One region of the Ruegeria sp. AL12 genome, then DNA from elsewhere that is predicted to be linked to it. Evidence: riboswitches for the same ligand, from Rfam matches in the RefSeq annotation. Region 1 holds a riboswitch; each other region holds the start of a gene.
The links. A riboswitch is a leader RNA that binds a small molecule or an ion and turns the genes downstream of it on or off. The one in region 1 is predicted to bind cobalamin.

Region 1 (5,532 bases):
TGAACACGACGCAGCCAAAATTGCAAATCCGTGTACACCGGTTCGATTCCGGTACTCGCCTCCAATACCTCCAATGACTTACGGTACTTTGTCTTTCTTCGAGGTCCAGTATCCAACCAAAATTTGGATTTTTCGTGTTTCGATCTGGTTCTGTTCCATCCGACTGCGAGCATTCTTGGCATATGCCGCCAGCTTGCGTTCAGGCAACACCTCGCCGTACTTCCTTGGCATCTTCATCTCGAAATGATCAGAATTGGTGACCTGAACCATTGGTCCCAGCCATTTGGGTACAGACCTTTCTTGTAGTCAGATTGCGATCAGGGACGGCCAAGCAGGCCCATTGCGCGGTTCAGGCAGCCGCAGAATGGTGCCGCAAACAAAGCTGTCGGATTGTCTGTCGTCCATGGCTGGAATTGACCTGCCATTACCTATGCTGCTTCGACCTGGTTGGAACGGCATCGCGCCGGTACGAAACGTGCTGACTTCTTCATGCAATTTGTCCAATCCTTCTTTCTGACGCGTTCGTCAAATGGGGTTCCCGAAAGCATTGCTCACACAGCAGCCTTTGAGCAATTTTATGTCTCAACATCGCCAAAAAACGAAACTTCATGACAACTCGGGAAGGATGAACTAGGACTCTAACAAAGAAAAAGTTCTGGACGTATTGTGGAACACATTGCCTTTACCTTCGAGATGGGGGTCGTTTGCACCCTGCTGGCATTCACCGTTTTTCTGTTCGTTTCCGAGATCATAAGGATCGACCTTTCCGCCATATTGGTTCTGGTTCTCATAGGCTTGCTCAGCTACGCGCCCGGGCTGGGAAATCTGGCGGATGTCACCCTTCTGTTCGACGGCTTCGCATCCAATGCGGTCATCTCGATCATTGCGGTCATGATCGTCGGGGCCGGTCTGGACAAGACGGGGATCATGAACAAGGTGGCTGCCGTCATCCTCAAATACGGTGGCAAATCCGAAGGCAGGGTTGTACCAATCATTTCCGGCACCGTTGGCGTCATATCCTCGTTCATGCAGAATGTCGGCGCCGCTGCTCTGTTTCTGCCGGTTGTCAGCCGAATTTCCACACGGTCGGGCATACCGCTGTCGCGCCTGCTCATGCCGATGGGATTCTGCGCCATTTTGGGCGGCACCATGACGATGGTGGGGTCGTCTCCTCTTATCCTGCTGAACGATCTGATCCTGACGGCAAATGACAGTCTGCCGGCCTCTCAGAAAATGGAGCCCTTCGGCCTGTTCTCGGTCACGCCGATCGGTGCGGTTCTGATCCTGACGGGAATTGGATACTTTCTGCTGTTGGGACGCTGGGTTTTGCCCGAGGCTGAAGGGCCTGACAATACGGGTACCGGACAAGGGACACAGGAATACCTGCAAAGGGTCTATGGCCTCAAAGCCGATGTGTTCGAAGTCGTGGTGCCCGAGGACAGCCCCTTGGTCGGCGAGATTCTGGCCGACATCAACCACGAAAACCACCTGTACATCATTTCCACCTTCTATCGCGGCAAAACCTCGATGGTTCAGGTTTTGACAGCGGAAATTGCAGCGCCGTGTCGGCTGGCCATCGTCGGCCGCCGTTGGGAGGTCGAGAAGTTCGCCGAGAAATATGGGCTGACCGTTCTTCCGGATTTGGACATTTTCGTCGAAGAGTTCGCCCCAACCAATGCAGGCGTGGCCGAGGTGGTCATCACGCCCGACAGCAAGCTGATCGGCAAATGCCCCCGCGAGCTTTTGTTTCGCAAGACCTACGGGATGTCGCTGCTGGCCATTCACCGCGGCGAAGAGACGCTGAGCCATGTCGAGACCGAGGATCACGAATCCACTCAGATCGGGCTCGAAAAGTTTCAGGCGGGCGACATGCTTGTGGCACATACCAGATGGGACAACCTGATGCGGATCAAACGAGATCCGGATTTCGTCGTTGTGACGACGGACTTTCCTCAGGACGAGCTGCGGCCGCAAAAAGTCGGCTGGGCCCTGGCATTCTTCGCCATTTCGCTGTCGTTGATCCTGTTCACGGATGTCCGGCTTTCACTCTGTCTTCTTACCGGCGCGGTGGGCATGATGCTGACCCGTGTGCTCAGCGTGGACGAGGCATACCGCGCGGTCGGATGGAACACCGTATTCCTGCTCGCCTGCCTCATACCTTTGGGACAAGCCGTGCAGAACACAGGCACGGCCGCGTGGATCGCGCAGCAGATCATGATAATTCTGGACGGCTGGCCGCTCTGGTCGCTGCAAACCGGCATCGCCATTCTGGCGACGGCCTTTTCTTTGGTCATGTCCAATGTGGGGGCCACGGTTCTGCTGGTGCCTCTGGCGGTATCGATTGCGGTGGCGGCGGGTGGAAACCCGGCCGTCTTTGCCCTGACGGTCGCCATATCGACCTCGAACAGCTTCATCATCCCAACCCATCAGGTAAACGCGTTGATCATGGGTCCGGCCGGATACAAGGTGATGGATTTCGTCCGCTCCGGCGGGATTATGACGGCGCTGTTTCTGGTCGTCTCGCTGCTCATGATAAACGTCATCTATTAGCGCAAGAGGATCCGGGGTGTTCGGTGGTCTTTTCCCATCATCGGGACAGGTACAGTCAAGGCTCCCGTTCACCATGGTCTACGCCCCTTGCTGAGATACCGTTCGTCGCCCGGCCCATCTCGGGCTGAAGCCCGGCACACCATGCCGCCCATCGACGCCCACAGGTCGCTTTCCATGCCTCTGCATCATTCTTGCACGCGACTCGCTTGACAAGCAGGCCAGCGGTGCCGCATGTCCCTTTCGTTGGTGTCGGTGACAGCCGATGAAAAGGGAATGCGTCAACGGTCTTGCCGCCAAACGCAGCCGCCCCCGCGACCGTGAACGGAGAGGATGCCCAATGCCACTGGCCCGAAAGCCGGGAAGGCGGGACATCCGACAGAGGCCCGCCTCTGGCATCCGCAAGCCGGGAGACCTGCCAACGACCGAAGTTGAAACCGGGCGGGGTGTTCCGGTGTCGGGTCCATGACCAATCGTGGCCCGCATGAAACCCCGTCCCCCGCGAAGAGGATTTGGGGGGATGAGAGACATGACCGAGACCGCACCAGTCGAGTTGCTGGTCTGTACCACCTGCCGTCGCGGCCTGCCTGTCGAAGATGACGCGCAACGCCCGGGCGCTTTGTTGCACAAGGCCCTGGAACAGGCAGACCTGCCCGACGGTGTCACCGTGAAAGCCGTTGAATGCCTGTCAAACTGCGATCAAGGCTGTTCGATCGTGTTGCGCGGGCCGGGCCGCTGGACCTTCGTGTATGAAAACCTGAACGAAACAGATCATGTCGACGTCATCGTCGACGGCGCGACCAAGTATCTGGCCACTGAAGATGGTTTGGTGAAATGGCGCGAACGCCCCGAACATTTTCGCAAGAACTGTGCCTCGCGCATTCCCCCCATTGGAGCCTGACATGTCGAACCTCGAAAAACTCCCCGTCACAGTGATCACCGGCTTTCTGGGCTCGGGCAAGACCACTTTGGTGCGTCACCTGATGCAGAACCCGCAGGGCAAGCGCCTTGCTGTCGTGGTCAACGAGTTCGGCGATGTGGGCGTCGATGGCGACATCCTGAAATCCTGTGCCATTCCTGATTGCCCGGCGGAAAACATCATGGAACTGGCCAATGGCTGCATCTGCTGCACCGTGGCAGATGATTTCATTCCCACCATCGAGGCCCTGATGGCTTTGGAGCCGCGCCCGGATCACATCCTGATCGAAACCAGCGGTCTGGCCCTGCCGAAACCGTTGCTCAAGGCATTCGACTGGCCTGACATCCGCTCGAAGATCACCGTCGACGGCGTGATCGCCCTGGCCGATGCCGAGGCTGTGGCCGCAGGCCGTTTCGCGCCCAATGTCGAAGCGGTGGACGCCCAGCGCATGGCCGATGACTCGATCGACCACGAAACGCCCCTGTCCGAGGTGTTCGAGGATCAGATCTCGTGCGCAGACATCATTCTGCTGACCAAGCCCGACCTCGCCGGCCCCGAAGGCGTGGCCAAAGCGCGCGAGATCATCGCCGCCGAGGCGCCGCGCCCCTTGGCCGTCGTCGAAGTGGCCGAAGGTGTCGTGGACGTGCGCGTTGTGCTGGGTCTGGAAGCCGCCGCCGAGGATGACATGGACGCCCGACCCTCGCATCACGACGGCCATCACGATCACGAGCATGACGATTTCGAAAGCATCATCGTCGAGCTGCCCGAGCAGACCGAACCGGCCCAACTGATCGCCAATATCGAACGCCTCGCCAATGAACTGAACATCCTGCGCGTCAAAGGGTATGCCGCCGTTCAGGGCAAACCCATGCGCCTGCTGGTTCAGGCGGTCGGCGCGCGGGTACGGCACCAGTATGACCGCCCGTGGGAACCCGGTGAAGACCGTCGTTCGCGTCTGGTCGTCATCGCCGAGCATGACGATATCAAAGAGGCGGAAATCCGCGAAATCCTCGTGGGTGTGCGTGAGGCTGCCGAGTAAGACACATGCACGTCGTCTTCCGCGAAAGCCACGGGCTCGAGGAAACCGAGACCCCAACCGATCTGGGCCAGAGCCCGGCGGAACTGGTGGTGCTGTCGTTTTCGGACAGCGATCTGGGGGCTTTCGCGGCGGGCTGGCATCGTGGTGGCGGACCGGAAGGGCGAATGCCGACCCTGCGGCTGGCAAATTTGACGGCGTTGAAACACCCGTTGTCGGTCGATACCTATGTCGAGCAGACGATGGAGGGCGCCAAGGGTATTCTGATCCGTCTGATCGGCGGCGTCCCCTACTGGGCTTATGGGTTGCAGCAGGTTCTGGCGCTGGCGCAGGCCAAGGGCATCGCGCTGGCGGTGCTGCCCGCTGACGGGCGCGAGGACACGCGGCTGGATGACTATTCCACCCTGCCGGTCTCGACCCTGCGGCGTCTGGCGCATCTGTGCGATACCGGCGGCGAGGTCGCGGCACAGGCGGCGCTGGCGCAGATGGCTTTGGCGGCGGGGCTTTATGCCGGTCCGGTGATGGGCGCCAAGACCTTGCCCCAATGTGGCGCGTGGTGTCCGGATCGCGGCGTAATCCCGGTGGAAACCGCGTTCGAAGGCAAGGTCAAACGAATCCTCGTCACCTTTTACCGCGCTTACCTGACCTCGGCAGACACCGCCCCGATCGCCGCGCTGATCCGCAGCCTGCGCGCCCGTGGATACGCGGCGGTGGGCCTGTTTGCCCCGTCTCTCAAGGCGCCCGTGGCCGCCGACTGGTTGCGGGAACAGGTTGTTGCGCTGAACCCATCGGCCATTGTCAACGCCACCTCGTTTTCGGGAAAAGGCGCGTCGGGAACGTCGCCTCTGGACGCGGCAGGCGTGCCGGTGTTTCAGGTCGCTCTCGCCACCTCGCGCCGCAAAGCCTGGGCCGAGGCGGAACGCGGTTTGTCCCCGGCCGATCTTGCCATGCATGTGGTTCTGCCCGAGGTGGATGGACGGATCTCGGCGGGAGTTGCGTCTTTCAAGGAACCCGGAAAACGCGATCCGCA
Region 2 (5,532 bases), on a different contig from region 1:
CGCGCATTGCGCCTGCTGGACGCTCGGGACGGGATCGACGACGTTTTCTCGGACCTTACCGAGTTGAGCCGGGACTGCCGTTTTTCGGATTGCCAGCACAGCTCCGAGCCCGGATGTGCCGTGCAAAAGGCGATCAGCCACGGCACGCTTGATCCGGCTCGATTGGACCGGTGGCGCAAGCTTCGGCGCGAAGATCAGCGCAATTCTGAAACCGTCGCGCAGTCCCGGGCGCGGGACAAAGCGTTCGGCAAGATGGTCCGTGGCGTCATGAAGGAAAAGAAACTTCGCACCCGGTGATTGTTGGACGGTGCCCGGCCCGTCCTGCGCCGCGTCTGATCAGGCGATCAGTCGCGGCCAAACCGCTGCATTGCGCCGGGCAAATGCTCCGATATGACCCACCTCGGGCAACCCGAAATCGGCGGGGCTCAGCAGGTGGCGGTTGGCATCGGGGCCGTAAAGATCCGCAAGCCGCCAAACCGCTTCCGGCGGCACCATCTGGTCGTCCTCGAAGGTGAACAAATCCACGGGCGTTCCAGAATCCTTCCACTGCGCCGCAGGTAACTCATGCCCGATTTCAGGCACATAATTCAAAGGCGCGGTACACCATTTGCGCCACTGCCAATAGACCGATGCCGGCAGATCCGAGCCGAACCCGATCGCCTTTCCGGGAAGGTAGCCAAGGGCTCGGGCCAAAAGCGGCGCATGACCATACCAGAACAATCCTGCCAAACCCCGATAGGGCCATGGATGGTCGCTTAGGGTTACCAGCCCCGAACACACACAGATCATCCGGTCAATCAGATCGATATCCGGCTGCACAGGCCCCAACATCGCGCCGATCGAATGGCCGATGGTCCAATGCTGCGAATTGGGAAACCGTCTGCGCATTTCCGCCCGTGCCGCGGGCATGTCGATCAAGGCCCAATCCGCCATGGTCGCACGCGAATCTTTCAGGCGGCCGGTCAAGGAATGCCCGTAATCGCGATAGTCATAGGTCAGGCAGGCCATACCCTGCTCGGCAGCAAGCCATCGTGCGAAATGACGGTAATAATCGCGCGGCACACCCGTTGCACTGTTCAGAACGACGACGATTTCGGGCGAAGTCAGCGGGCTGTACAACCGGGCAGACAGTGTTTTCTGCCCGGACGGAAAGCGAAACTCTTCGGTCAATACCGTTTGCTCTGTGTCCAACATGTTCTCTGGCTTTGCGCTTGGTAAATCCGGTTTCAGAACCTCAACACCCTCGACACTATGCATGAACCAACACCGTATCCAGCATGACCAAGCGTCCGGCCAAAAGATCGGCTTGACTCGGTGCGTACTCAAACGCTAGCGGTTGTGTGATGGTTTCCGGCCTCCACAAGGGGTCGGGATGAAAAGGGAACACGGTGCGGTAATGTCTGGTCATGCAGGCAACAACCAAATCCGCGACTGCCCCCGCAACTGTAAGCGGTAAGCGATGCCGAAACACCACTGGCCCCGACGGCTGGGAAGGTCGGCAAAGCGATGACCCGCAAGTCAGGAGACCTGCCATCGGAAACGAAACCGAAACTCGGGCGGGGTGTCCGGGCAGGTCCTGACGGCATCACGCTGTTCCACCTGTCCCAAATATCCTGTCCACCAAGCGCGGAGGGCGCAGGATGATCTGGAAGACAAAAACACATGAATTCAGTGCAACGGTATGTCAGCGGACGGGCAAAACCTGCCCCGCTTTGGCGCGGCTGGCGCGCTCGATATCCGAAGCCATGGCCCAGGCGACCTCGGCCACCAGTGACGATTTCGAGATTGAGGGCAGCAGCGAGCTGTCACATTGCACCGAAGGATGTCATGCAATTTTCCGCGCGCGATCAGACAGCATTCGTGTCTTTTGCGGGACGCAGCCCGAAACCGCGATTGAGCCGCTGAACGGCTATGCCGACCTGATCTTCGGAAACACGGTCAGTGCGATGCCATCCGGCGTCGTGAAAACCCCACCCTGCGCGATGATCGAAGTTTCCACGATCCGGCCGCGAAAACCTGTTTGCGCGCCCGCGCAGATTTCAATCTGAATCCAGACTGACCTGTGCCTGGGCGCGCCGAGAGGCCCAGGCCATTTGCGCATCCGTTTCGACGGCGCAAGGGCGCACCGCCCGCAATCGTTGCAGCGCCGTGTCCGCGCGTTCGCCGCATTCGACCATCAGCCGCAGGACAACCATACCTGACCTGCCACATCCCCCGCGGCAGTGCACCAATACGCGACCTCCGCCGGACAGCGCATGCCGGGCCGCGGCGCTGACGGACGGCCACGCGTCATCGATCGCTTTTGTCGGCGCTCCGAAATCTTCGATGGGCAGGTGAACCCATCGGCTGGCGCGGCTTTGAATATCGCTGCCAAATTCCTGCGCCCCGTCCTGAAGCATTTCGACATCCGTCGTCATCGAAACAACAAGCCCCGGCTGCCACGCAGCGATCATGTCCAGGTCGCTGGAGTAATCTCCGCCGCGTCCGGGCATCGAGGTCAGTGCCAGCGTTCCGCCACCGACTTGCAGGGCGTAGATCACCAACTGCGACATGAATCCTGTCCTCCCCAAAAAACTCTTTACAAAAATGAGCCATTAAATCCGCTGATGCAGTTTAGTGCGAAAGCGACTCGTTTCTAAATCAAAAATCATCGCGCCACGCTGTGGACGCGGGCAACGGTGGCCACTACGCTGTGCCCAAGCACCGAATCCCAACGAGAAGACATGACAGACAGCTCCAGCCCCGCCTATCAGGTTCTCGCCCGCAAATATCGCCCGGAAACCTTTGCCGATCTGGTGGGTCAGGATGCCATGGTGCGCACCCTGAAAAACGCGTTCGCGGCCGACCGGATCGCGCAGGCCTTCATCATGACCGGCATTCGCGGCACCGGCAAAACCACGACCGCAAGGATCATCGCCAAGGGGATGAACTGCATCGGACCCGACGGAACCGGTGGCCCCACAACCGAGCCCTGCGGTCAGTGCGAACATTGTGTTGCCATCATGGAAGGCCGCCATGTCGACGTGATGGAGATGGACGCCGCCAGCCGTACGGGCGTCAACGACATCCGCGAGATCATTGACAGTGTCCGCTATCGCGCCGCCAGCGCGCGTTACAAGATTTACATCATCGACGAGGTTCATATGCTCTCGACCAGCGCGTTCAACGCGCTGCTCAAGACGTTGGAAGAACCGCCCGCGCATGTGAAGTTCATCTTTGCAACCACTGAAATCCGCAAAGTGCCTGTCACCGTGCTGTCCCGCTGCCAGCGTTTCGACCTGCGCCGGATCGAACCCGAAGACATGATTGGCCTGCTGCGCAAGATCGCCGAAGCGGAAAACGCCCAGATCGCCGAAGACGCGCTGGCGCTGATCACCCGAGCAGCGGAAGGATCGGCCCGGGATGCGACCTCGTTGCTGGATCAGGCGATTTCGCACGGGGCTGGCGAGACGACCGCCGATCAGGTCCGTGCAATGCTTGGACTGGCAGACCGTGGCCGGGTTCTGGACCTTATGGATATGATCCTGCGCGGTGATGCCGCCGGAGCACTTACCGAGTTGAGCGGCCAATACGCCGAAGGCGCAGACCCGCTGGCGGTGCTGCGCGATCTGGCCGAGATCACGCATTGGGTGTCCGTAGTGAAGATCACGCCTGACGCGGCGCAGGACCCGACGATTTCTCCGGACGAACGGACCCGGGGCCAACACATGGCCGAGGCTCTGCCGATGCGGGTTCTGACCCGGATGTGGCAAATGCTGCTGAAGGCGCTCGAGGAAGTCTCGGCTGCCCCCAACGCCATGATGGCCGCTGAAATGGCCGTTATTCGCCTGACCCATGTGGCGGATTTGCCCAGCCCCGAAGAGCTGATCAAACGGTTGCAAGATGCCCCGCCACCGCCGCCGGGCGGGCCCAATGGCGGCGTTTCGATATCTCGACCGGGCACCGGTCCGGCGCCGGCTGGCGCGGCCCATCCACCTGCCTATGCGCCGTCCCCTCGCGGTTCCGGTGGCGCACCGGTTGCAGCCCTGGCGCAGGATGCCCAGACGGCTCTTGCCCGGTACCCGACCTTCGACCACGTGGTGGAACTGATCCGGACCAATCGCGACGTGAAGTTGCTGGTCGAGGTGGAAAACGGCGTGCGCCTCGTCTCCTATCAACCCGGACGAATCGAATTTACGCCCGCCGCCCAGGCACCGGCAGATCTGGCGCCACGACTGGGCTCAGCCTTGCAACGCTGGACAGGAAATCGGTGGGCTGTCTCGATCGTCTCGGACGGAGAAGCCCCCACAATTGCAGAAATACGGGACGAGGCCGAGCTGGCACTGAAATCCGAGGCCGAAAAACACCCGTTGGTGCAGGCGGTACTGGCGCAATTTCCAAAGGCGAAAATCACCAGGATCGAAACGCCGGAGCAACGCGCCGCCAAGGTCGAGACCGAAGCGCTTCCCGAGGTGGAAGACGAGTGGGACCCGTTCGAGGAAGACTAACCCCGCCGCCCGTCACCCCCTGTTTCAAACGAAGCTGAACGAAGTTTCAATCGAACACATCCGCCTGCATGTCTCAGATCGTTTGTTGCGACACCGGCCAGCGGTAGGCGGCCCGTGACACTTCTGATCCGGATGCCGCGTAGCCATTCGAACCACGCCCAGATTTTCTTTGCCCTGTGTGATCAGTCTCGGCAGCAGGCCATATGCGCGCCAAGGACGATCTAGGCTTTTCGGACCTGCAGGCGAATATGGCGTCGCAGACGGGCGGCACGATCCTGCTGACGCCTGCGCCGATCAACATGTCGGCCGGAACGATAGAGCCTCCGACCGGCGGGAGAACCCTTGTGCCATGTGGCTGCTGCCCGTATCTAGAGCGCAAACGGAGACACAGGAGAATACTATGCTGAAAGGACTCGGCGGGCTTGGCGGTCTGGGCGACATGGCCAAGATGATGAAATCCGCGCAGGACCTGCAAACCAAGATGACCGAGATGCAGGAAGAGCTGAACAACATGATGGTTGTCGGCGAATCCGGTGCAGGCCTGGTCAAGGCAACGGCGACCGCCAAGGGTGAACTCAAAGGTCTGGATATCGACCCGTCCATCTTCAACGGCGATGACAAGGAAGTGGTCGAAGACCTGATCCTGGCCGCCATCAAGGATGCGCAGACCAAGGCAACCGAACGTTCTCAGGAAGAAATGGCCAAGCTGACCGAAAGCATGGGCTTGCCCGCAGACATCAAGCTGCCGTTCTGAGCTTCATCTTTTCTGAAATACTCCCGCCGGAGGCTCCCTCCGGCGCAAGACAGGATTGGCCATGAGTTCGAACAGCGACATCGACAACCTGATCGACCTGATGGCCAAACTGCCGGGCCTGGGCCCGCGCTCGGCCCGCCGCGCGGTGCTGCACCTGATCCGAAAACGCGCCCTGCTGCTGACGCCCCTGTCTGATGCCATGCAGCAGGTCGCGATCACGGCCCGCGAGTGCCTGAATTGCGGCAACGTGGGCACCACTGACATCTGCGACATCTGCAACGATGAGGCCCG
Region 3 (5,532 bases), on a different contig from region 1:
AGCTGATCGTCCGCATCCTGAAATACAAGCCCCACCCGGCGGCGGACCTCATGGAAATCAGCCTCTTCCACGCGTTGCTGACCAAAAACGGTGACGGTGCCCGAACACGGGCGCTGCAGCCCAAGCAAAATCCGCAGGAGCGTCGATTTCCCCGCTCCGTTCGGACCTGTCAGGGACAGGCGCTGCCCCGCGCTCAGGCTCAGGCTGGCCCCGTCCAAAACGGGTGGCTGGCCGGGGTAGGAAAAACAGATGTCTTCAAGCGCGATCAGTGTCATGCGAATTCCAGAATGATCAGACCCAGGCAGAGGCCGCTGAAGCCAGCCGCAAACACAATGTCCGCGCGGGTCAGGGAAAATTCCTGAAGCAACGGCATACGTCCGGAAAACCCCCGGCACTTCATCGCGGCCAGGATGCGTTCCGATCTTTCGATCGCGCGCACAAGCATCATACCCACAAGGTAGCCAAAGCTGCGATATGTGTGCCAGTTTGTTGCTGGCCGAAAACCACGCACCTTCATCGCGGCGCGCAGCCGCAGGTATTCTTCGCGCAAGACCTCGATATAACGGATCGTGAACATCAGCAGGTAAACCAGCTTTTCCGGGCACCGCAGACGATGCAGGGCGTGGCCCAGTGTAACCGGCTCCATCGTCCCGACCATAACCATCAGGGACAGGATCACGGCATTGGCGGTCAAGGCAATCTCGACCGCTTTCCAAAATCCCTGCCAGCTTGCGGGGAATCCCCAAAGCGTGAACATCGGATCCCCGGGCATGGAAAAGGGCAACAGGATCAGCATGAACAGGATGAACCCATCCATCATGGCCATTCGCTTCAACGTCTTTCGCCGCGGCAGACGTGAAACCATCAGAAGCGAAAGCGACACTGTCAGCGCCGCGCAAAGCGCGCCGAGGGATGACAGCGCCACGGTCACGACTGCAAAAACAACTGCCATGACGATCCGCATCCGGGGATCCAGCAGGCTGATCAGACCTTCTGGCCCGTCACCGGCTTCGGACAGCGTTTTTTCCTTGTGCCCCAGAACGTGTGCCATCAGGACGCCAGCTTGCGACGGGCCGCCATGTAAAAGCCCAGACCGAACAGACCAACGATGTACCCAATCCCGCCGAGGATGGTTTGCAGGTCATTCTGTTCGCGATAGGCCGCAATCTCGCGCCTGAGCGGGCGCAATTCGTCACGTACGGCTTTGGCGATAACCTGCTGTTCTTCGGCGCTGAGAGACGCCGCCGAACCGCTGGCCTGCGTCACAGCAGCCGAAGATGAATCACCGTTCTCTGCCGCGGCAACGCCCATGATCCGCGCGACATCTTCGGCAGACATCGTGACTTCGGCCACATGCCCGGCGCCAAGGTCGGCAAAGAAGGTGTGCGCCACGGCCGAGGTCGGCGTGTAGACAAAGAAACCGTCCGTATCCGTGACCGATCGACCCAGCTCGGCCCCATCCGGGCCGGTGACAATGACCTCGGTGCCGCTTGCCAGGTCGCCGTTGGAAAAGCCGATTTCGCCCTCGATGACGTCTCCCGACTCGAAAACGCCGGCTATGACCTTGTGCGCCAGGGCAGGCACAGGTGCACAGCACATGGCCAGTATGACAACCAGATGCTTCATGTGGCTGCTCCTCTGAAAAACAGCTCGGGCTTGACCTTGCGTGCCAACAACACGGCGAACCCGGTCAAAATCGCCTCGATGGCCATGACAGGAATATGGGCGAAGAAAACAAGCTTGGCGGCAGGCAGAAATTCATCCCCCGACAGCGCCAGCGAAAACGCGACCATGCCGGTTGTCGCCGCAATCGCAAACGCGCCGCCGATGCCCCCCCAAATCGCACCTTGCAAAGGCGTTCCACGCGCGATCAGACGACCGAACAACATTCCGGCCACCACCGCGGGAAAGGCGATATTGACGGTGTTGATCCCCAACACCGTCAACCCGCCAAAGCCGAAAAAGACCGCCTGTAGCAAAAGCCCGACGAACAAAGCCGGGAATGCGGCCCAACCAAGCAGCAGCCCGGCCATGCCGTTGAGGATCAGATGGACCGACGACGGACCAATGGGCACGTGGATCAACGATGCCACGAAGAAACTGGCTGACAGCACGCCCGCAGTGGGGATGCGATCAAGATCCAGAGACCTGAGACCCATGGCGATCCCGCCCGCGGCGGCTATGGCGCCGCCAATTACAACCGGGTTGGAAAGGGCTCCGTCGACGATGTGCATTTGGGGTTACTCCAGATCCCAGGCGCGGATCCAGATGACCGCATCCTGGCTGAGTTCTTTGCCCTCATGTTCGGTTGCCGGACCGGAACCAAGGGCGGCGAAACCCCAGTAACCGGCTTTTGGAACGCCGAACGAAAAATACCCGTTGTCGTCAGATATTGCGACCACCGCACCACCCGGCATTGGTGACGCCTTCGGTGCAGAAGCGGCCGAACTTTCCATGTCGGGTTCGGCTGCCATGTATTCGATCTCGATCTCGGCCCCCGCAACCGGCTGACCATCAGCCAGCACACGGCCCGTGAAAGTCGAACCCGCGATGATGTTGGTCGGCTTGTTCAGCGGGATAATCTCGGTCGGCAGACCCACGGGATTCATCCAATCGGTCGGCAATTCGTTGCGGTTCAGGAAGGCTTTGGTGAGCTGTTGGATATAGATGTCTTCGGATTCCTCGTAATAAGGCTGAGGAACCGTCACCAGCACATAGTCGCCCGACCGTTTGACCGGGACACTGCCTTTGAACGCCGCGCCCTCGTTCTGCCCGCCGGTGAACCGGATAGGTTCCAGCGTGTCCAGTAAATCGGTCTTTTCACCGTTGTGGATCACATAGAATTCCTGCGGCTTTTCAAGATCCATGACATGGCCATTCTCGAACGGATGCCAGAAAATCAGTTTGACCGGTACATCGCCCGGTTTCTCGATCATGGTGTCGGTGGTGTATTCCAAAAGGAAATGCGCATTTGCTATGGCAGGAAGAGCCATCGCGGCAGCGGCTGCGCTGAGCAGCGTTTTCATGAACAGTCGTCCTTGTCCCGTCGCGCCAATCCCGGCGCGAAATTCGTTTTGACCACGGGACATTCAACGCCAAATTACCCTTTCAGGCATCCTGGTCCGACGCACATCCCGTCGTCGATTAGGAGTGCCCGTTAGAGGGCACATGTCCGGCAGGTATCCTGACTTGCGGGTCAAAGCGTTGGACCGGCCTTCCCGGGCAAACCCCAGTGGCGTTTCAGCCCTGCTCGTCGCTTACAGTTGCGGGTGCAGTTGCGGATTTGGGCCAGAGCCCGCACCGCATTCCCTATTGATTCCAGAGCAAGCCCCGGAACCGGACATGCCGAGCGGCTTGCCAGACAACTCAGCCTTCCGTCAACGAAAATGTGTTACGGCCATCGAAAATATTGAGCTCGGCAGTTTGCGAGAGTGAACCAGTTTGTGAAACGTCCAAGGCGGCAGGGTTCGTTCCTGTCTAAGCTTCTGAAAGATACCTCTCCGACAAGGGCAGGCTTGCCGCGCCCAAAGAGCGTGCTTCCGGGCCTACGGTTCCTGCCAGCACAACGGGGCGCTCGAGCCCGGTCATGTTCAGCTCGGACAGTTTGTCTTCCACCATTTCAACCAAACGCGCCTTGATGTCCTGCGGCATCCAGCCGTCAATCTTCACGCATTCGAAATCTATCAGGCTACAGGATGAGACAATCGCATGGGCAATCCCGCTTGCCGTCCGTTTCAACCAGTTTTCCAGTTGAACGTTTGGCACATCCCAACGCTGGGTCGTTTCCCAGATGGAATGCGACGTGACACCTGCCGTGGTGATTGCACGCTCGAGCACGTAAAGGCTGGCCACATCGATGAGCGGTCTGACACCGCCCGCGCCATCGGGCACAGGCAAGGGGCCGATTGCCCCCGCGTTTCCACGCCCCGAAAAGATCGCGCCATTGAGGACCACACCGCCGCCAATGAAAAACCCGATATAGAAGTACAGGAAATCCCTTGGCCCATCAGCCGGACCGAATACCAATTCCGCCCCACAAGCCGCAGTGGCGTCATTTTGCAGGAATACCGGAATATCGAGGCGACGCGCCAGGTCAGCCTTCAGGTCTGATACGCGCCACGGGTCCATTTCTTCCTGAGGAACCTGAAGGGTCTGGGCCCAGTCCCACAGATAGAACGGCATGGCAATTCCAAGACCCGCAATCCTGCCTTTGGCCTCGGGCGACATGGATGACATCATTTTGCCCAGACTCTCAGTGGAAAACTCCAAAGTGGCCTTCGGCGTTGGATAGTCATAGGTTCGCCGCTCGCGCTGCCGCACATTTCCGACAAAGTCAGTCAAAACCAGCTCGGTACTGCGGCGCCCGACCTTGAGCCCAAAGAAAAACGCACCATCCGGGTTGAGGCGCATGGGAACGGAAGGTTGCCCGACTTTCCCGCGGACCGGCTCGCCGCGCAACAGCAAACCATCCTTCTCCAACAGCCGCATGATGACGGAAACGGTTTGTGCCGACAGTCCGGTCATGCGCGCGATCTCGGACTTCGCAAGGGCCTGATGACGCCGGACAAGCGACAACACCAGCCGTTCGTTCCGGGCCCGCATCCCGCTTTGGTTGGTTCCGCGCACCTCTGACCCGTGCAGGCCAATCGAATTTTTCCGAGATGAATTTTCAGGCACGACCACCCCTTTCCTGCTGAAGAATGAGAAAGCCCGCCCGCACTGTCAATAATAAATAAGAGTGATTTATTTATTGACTCAAATTTCGAATCTTGTGATTGTTTCTTATGGGATCAGGGATTTTGCCTGATCGCCCTCGTGCCCGTTCGGCACAGGAAAACCTGGGAGGATAATCGATGAAACTTGCAAGACTTGCGGGTGCTGCTGCGCTCGGGGTTACTGCCATGGCTGGCAGTGCAATGGCGGAAGGCGAAACCGTTTGTCTGATTACCAAGACGGACACCAACCCGTTCTTTGTCAAAATGAAGGAAGGTGCGACAGCGAAAGCGGAAGAGCTGGGAATGACGCTCAAAGCCTTTGCGGGCAAAGTTGACGGTGACCATGAAACGCAGGTGCAAGCCATTGAGACCTGCATTCTGGACGGCGCCAAAGGCATTCTGCTGACGGCCTCGGACACATCATCCATCGTTCCGGCCGTGAAGCAGGCGCGGGATGCAGGGGTTCTGGTTATCGCTCTGGATACGCCGCTGGAACCCATTGACTCGGCTGACGCAACGTTTGCCACGGACAATTTCCTTGCCGGGCTGCTGATTGGACAATGGGCCAAAGCCACGCTGGGCGACGCAGCCAACGACGCGAAAATTGCGACATTGGACCTTGCCGTCAGCCAGCCGACAGTGGACGTGCTGCGCAATCAGGGCTTCCTGCAAGGCTTTGGTGTCGATCTGGCGGACCCGAACGTAATCGGTGATGAAGATGACCCCCGTCTTGTCGGAAGTGATGTCACTGCCGGCAACGAAGAAGGTGGTCGCCGCGCGATGGAAAACCTTCTGGCCAAGGATCCGACGATCAACG

Region 2: another riboswitch for cobalamin. It lies ahead of ACR0C6_RS19375 (hypothetical protein); the one in region 1 lies ahead of ACR0C6_RS07580 (DUF1636 family protein).
Region 3: another riboswitch for cobalamin. It lies ahead of ACR0C6_RS19860 (DUF4198 domain-containing protein); the one in region 1 lies ahead of ACR0C6_RS07580 (DUF1636 family protein).

The regions. Positions count from the first base shown of each region.
Region 1 covers NZ_JBQFXN010000001.1:1,503,742-1,509,273, forward strand. The annotation lists gene ACR0C6_RS07570 (hypothetical protein) at 79-270, opposite strand; gene ACR0C6_RS07575 (SLC13 family permease) at 694-2,550, shown strand; cobalamin riboswitch at 2,778-2,984, shown strand; gene ACR0C6_RS07580 (DUF1636 family protein) at 3,077-3,448, shown strand; gene cobW (cobalamin biosynthesis protein CobW) at 3,450-4,505, shown strand; gene cobN (cobaltochelatase subunit CobN) at 4,511-5,532, shown strand, end outside.
Region 2 covers NZ_JBQFXN010000012.1:6,788-12,319, reverse strand. The annotation lists gene rsgA (ribosome small subunit-dependent GTPase A) at 1-297, shown strand, start outside; gene ACR0C6_RS19380 (alpha/beta hydrolase family protein) at 337-1,194, opposite strand; cobalamin riboswitch at 1,328-1,549, shown strand; gene ACR0C6_RS19375 (hypothetical protein) at 1,641-2,048, shown strand; gene ACR0C6_RS19370 (protein-tyrosine phosphatase family protein) at 2,040-2,552, opposite strand; gene ACR0C6_RS19365 (DNA polymerase III subunit gamma/tau) at 2,724-4,487, shown strand; gene ACR0C6_RS19360 (YbaB/EbfC family nucleoid-associated protein) at 4,888-5,241, shown strand; gene recR (recombination mediator RecR) at 5,303-5,532, shown strand, end outside.
Region 3 covers NZ_JBQFXN010000014.1:11,874-17,405, forward strand. The annotation lists partial or broken gene ACR0C6_RS19840 (energy-coupling factor ABC transporter ATP-binding protein) at 1-206, opposite strand, end outside; gene cbiQ (cobalt ECF transporter T component CbiQ) at 272-1,051, opposite strand; gene ACR0C6_RS19850 (cobalt ABC transporter permease) at 1,051-1,626, opposite strand; gene cbiM (cobalt transporter CbiM) at 1,623-2,234, opposite strand; gene ACR0C6_RS19860 (DUF4198 domain-containing protein) at 2,241-3,026, opposite strand; cobalamin riboswitch at 3,158-3,356, opposite strand; gene ACR0C6_RS19865 (ROK family transcriptional regulator) at 3,478-4,602, opposite strand; gene ACR0C6_RS19870 (sugar ABC transporter substrate-binding protein) at 4,854-5,532, shown strand, end outside.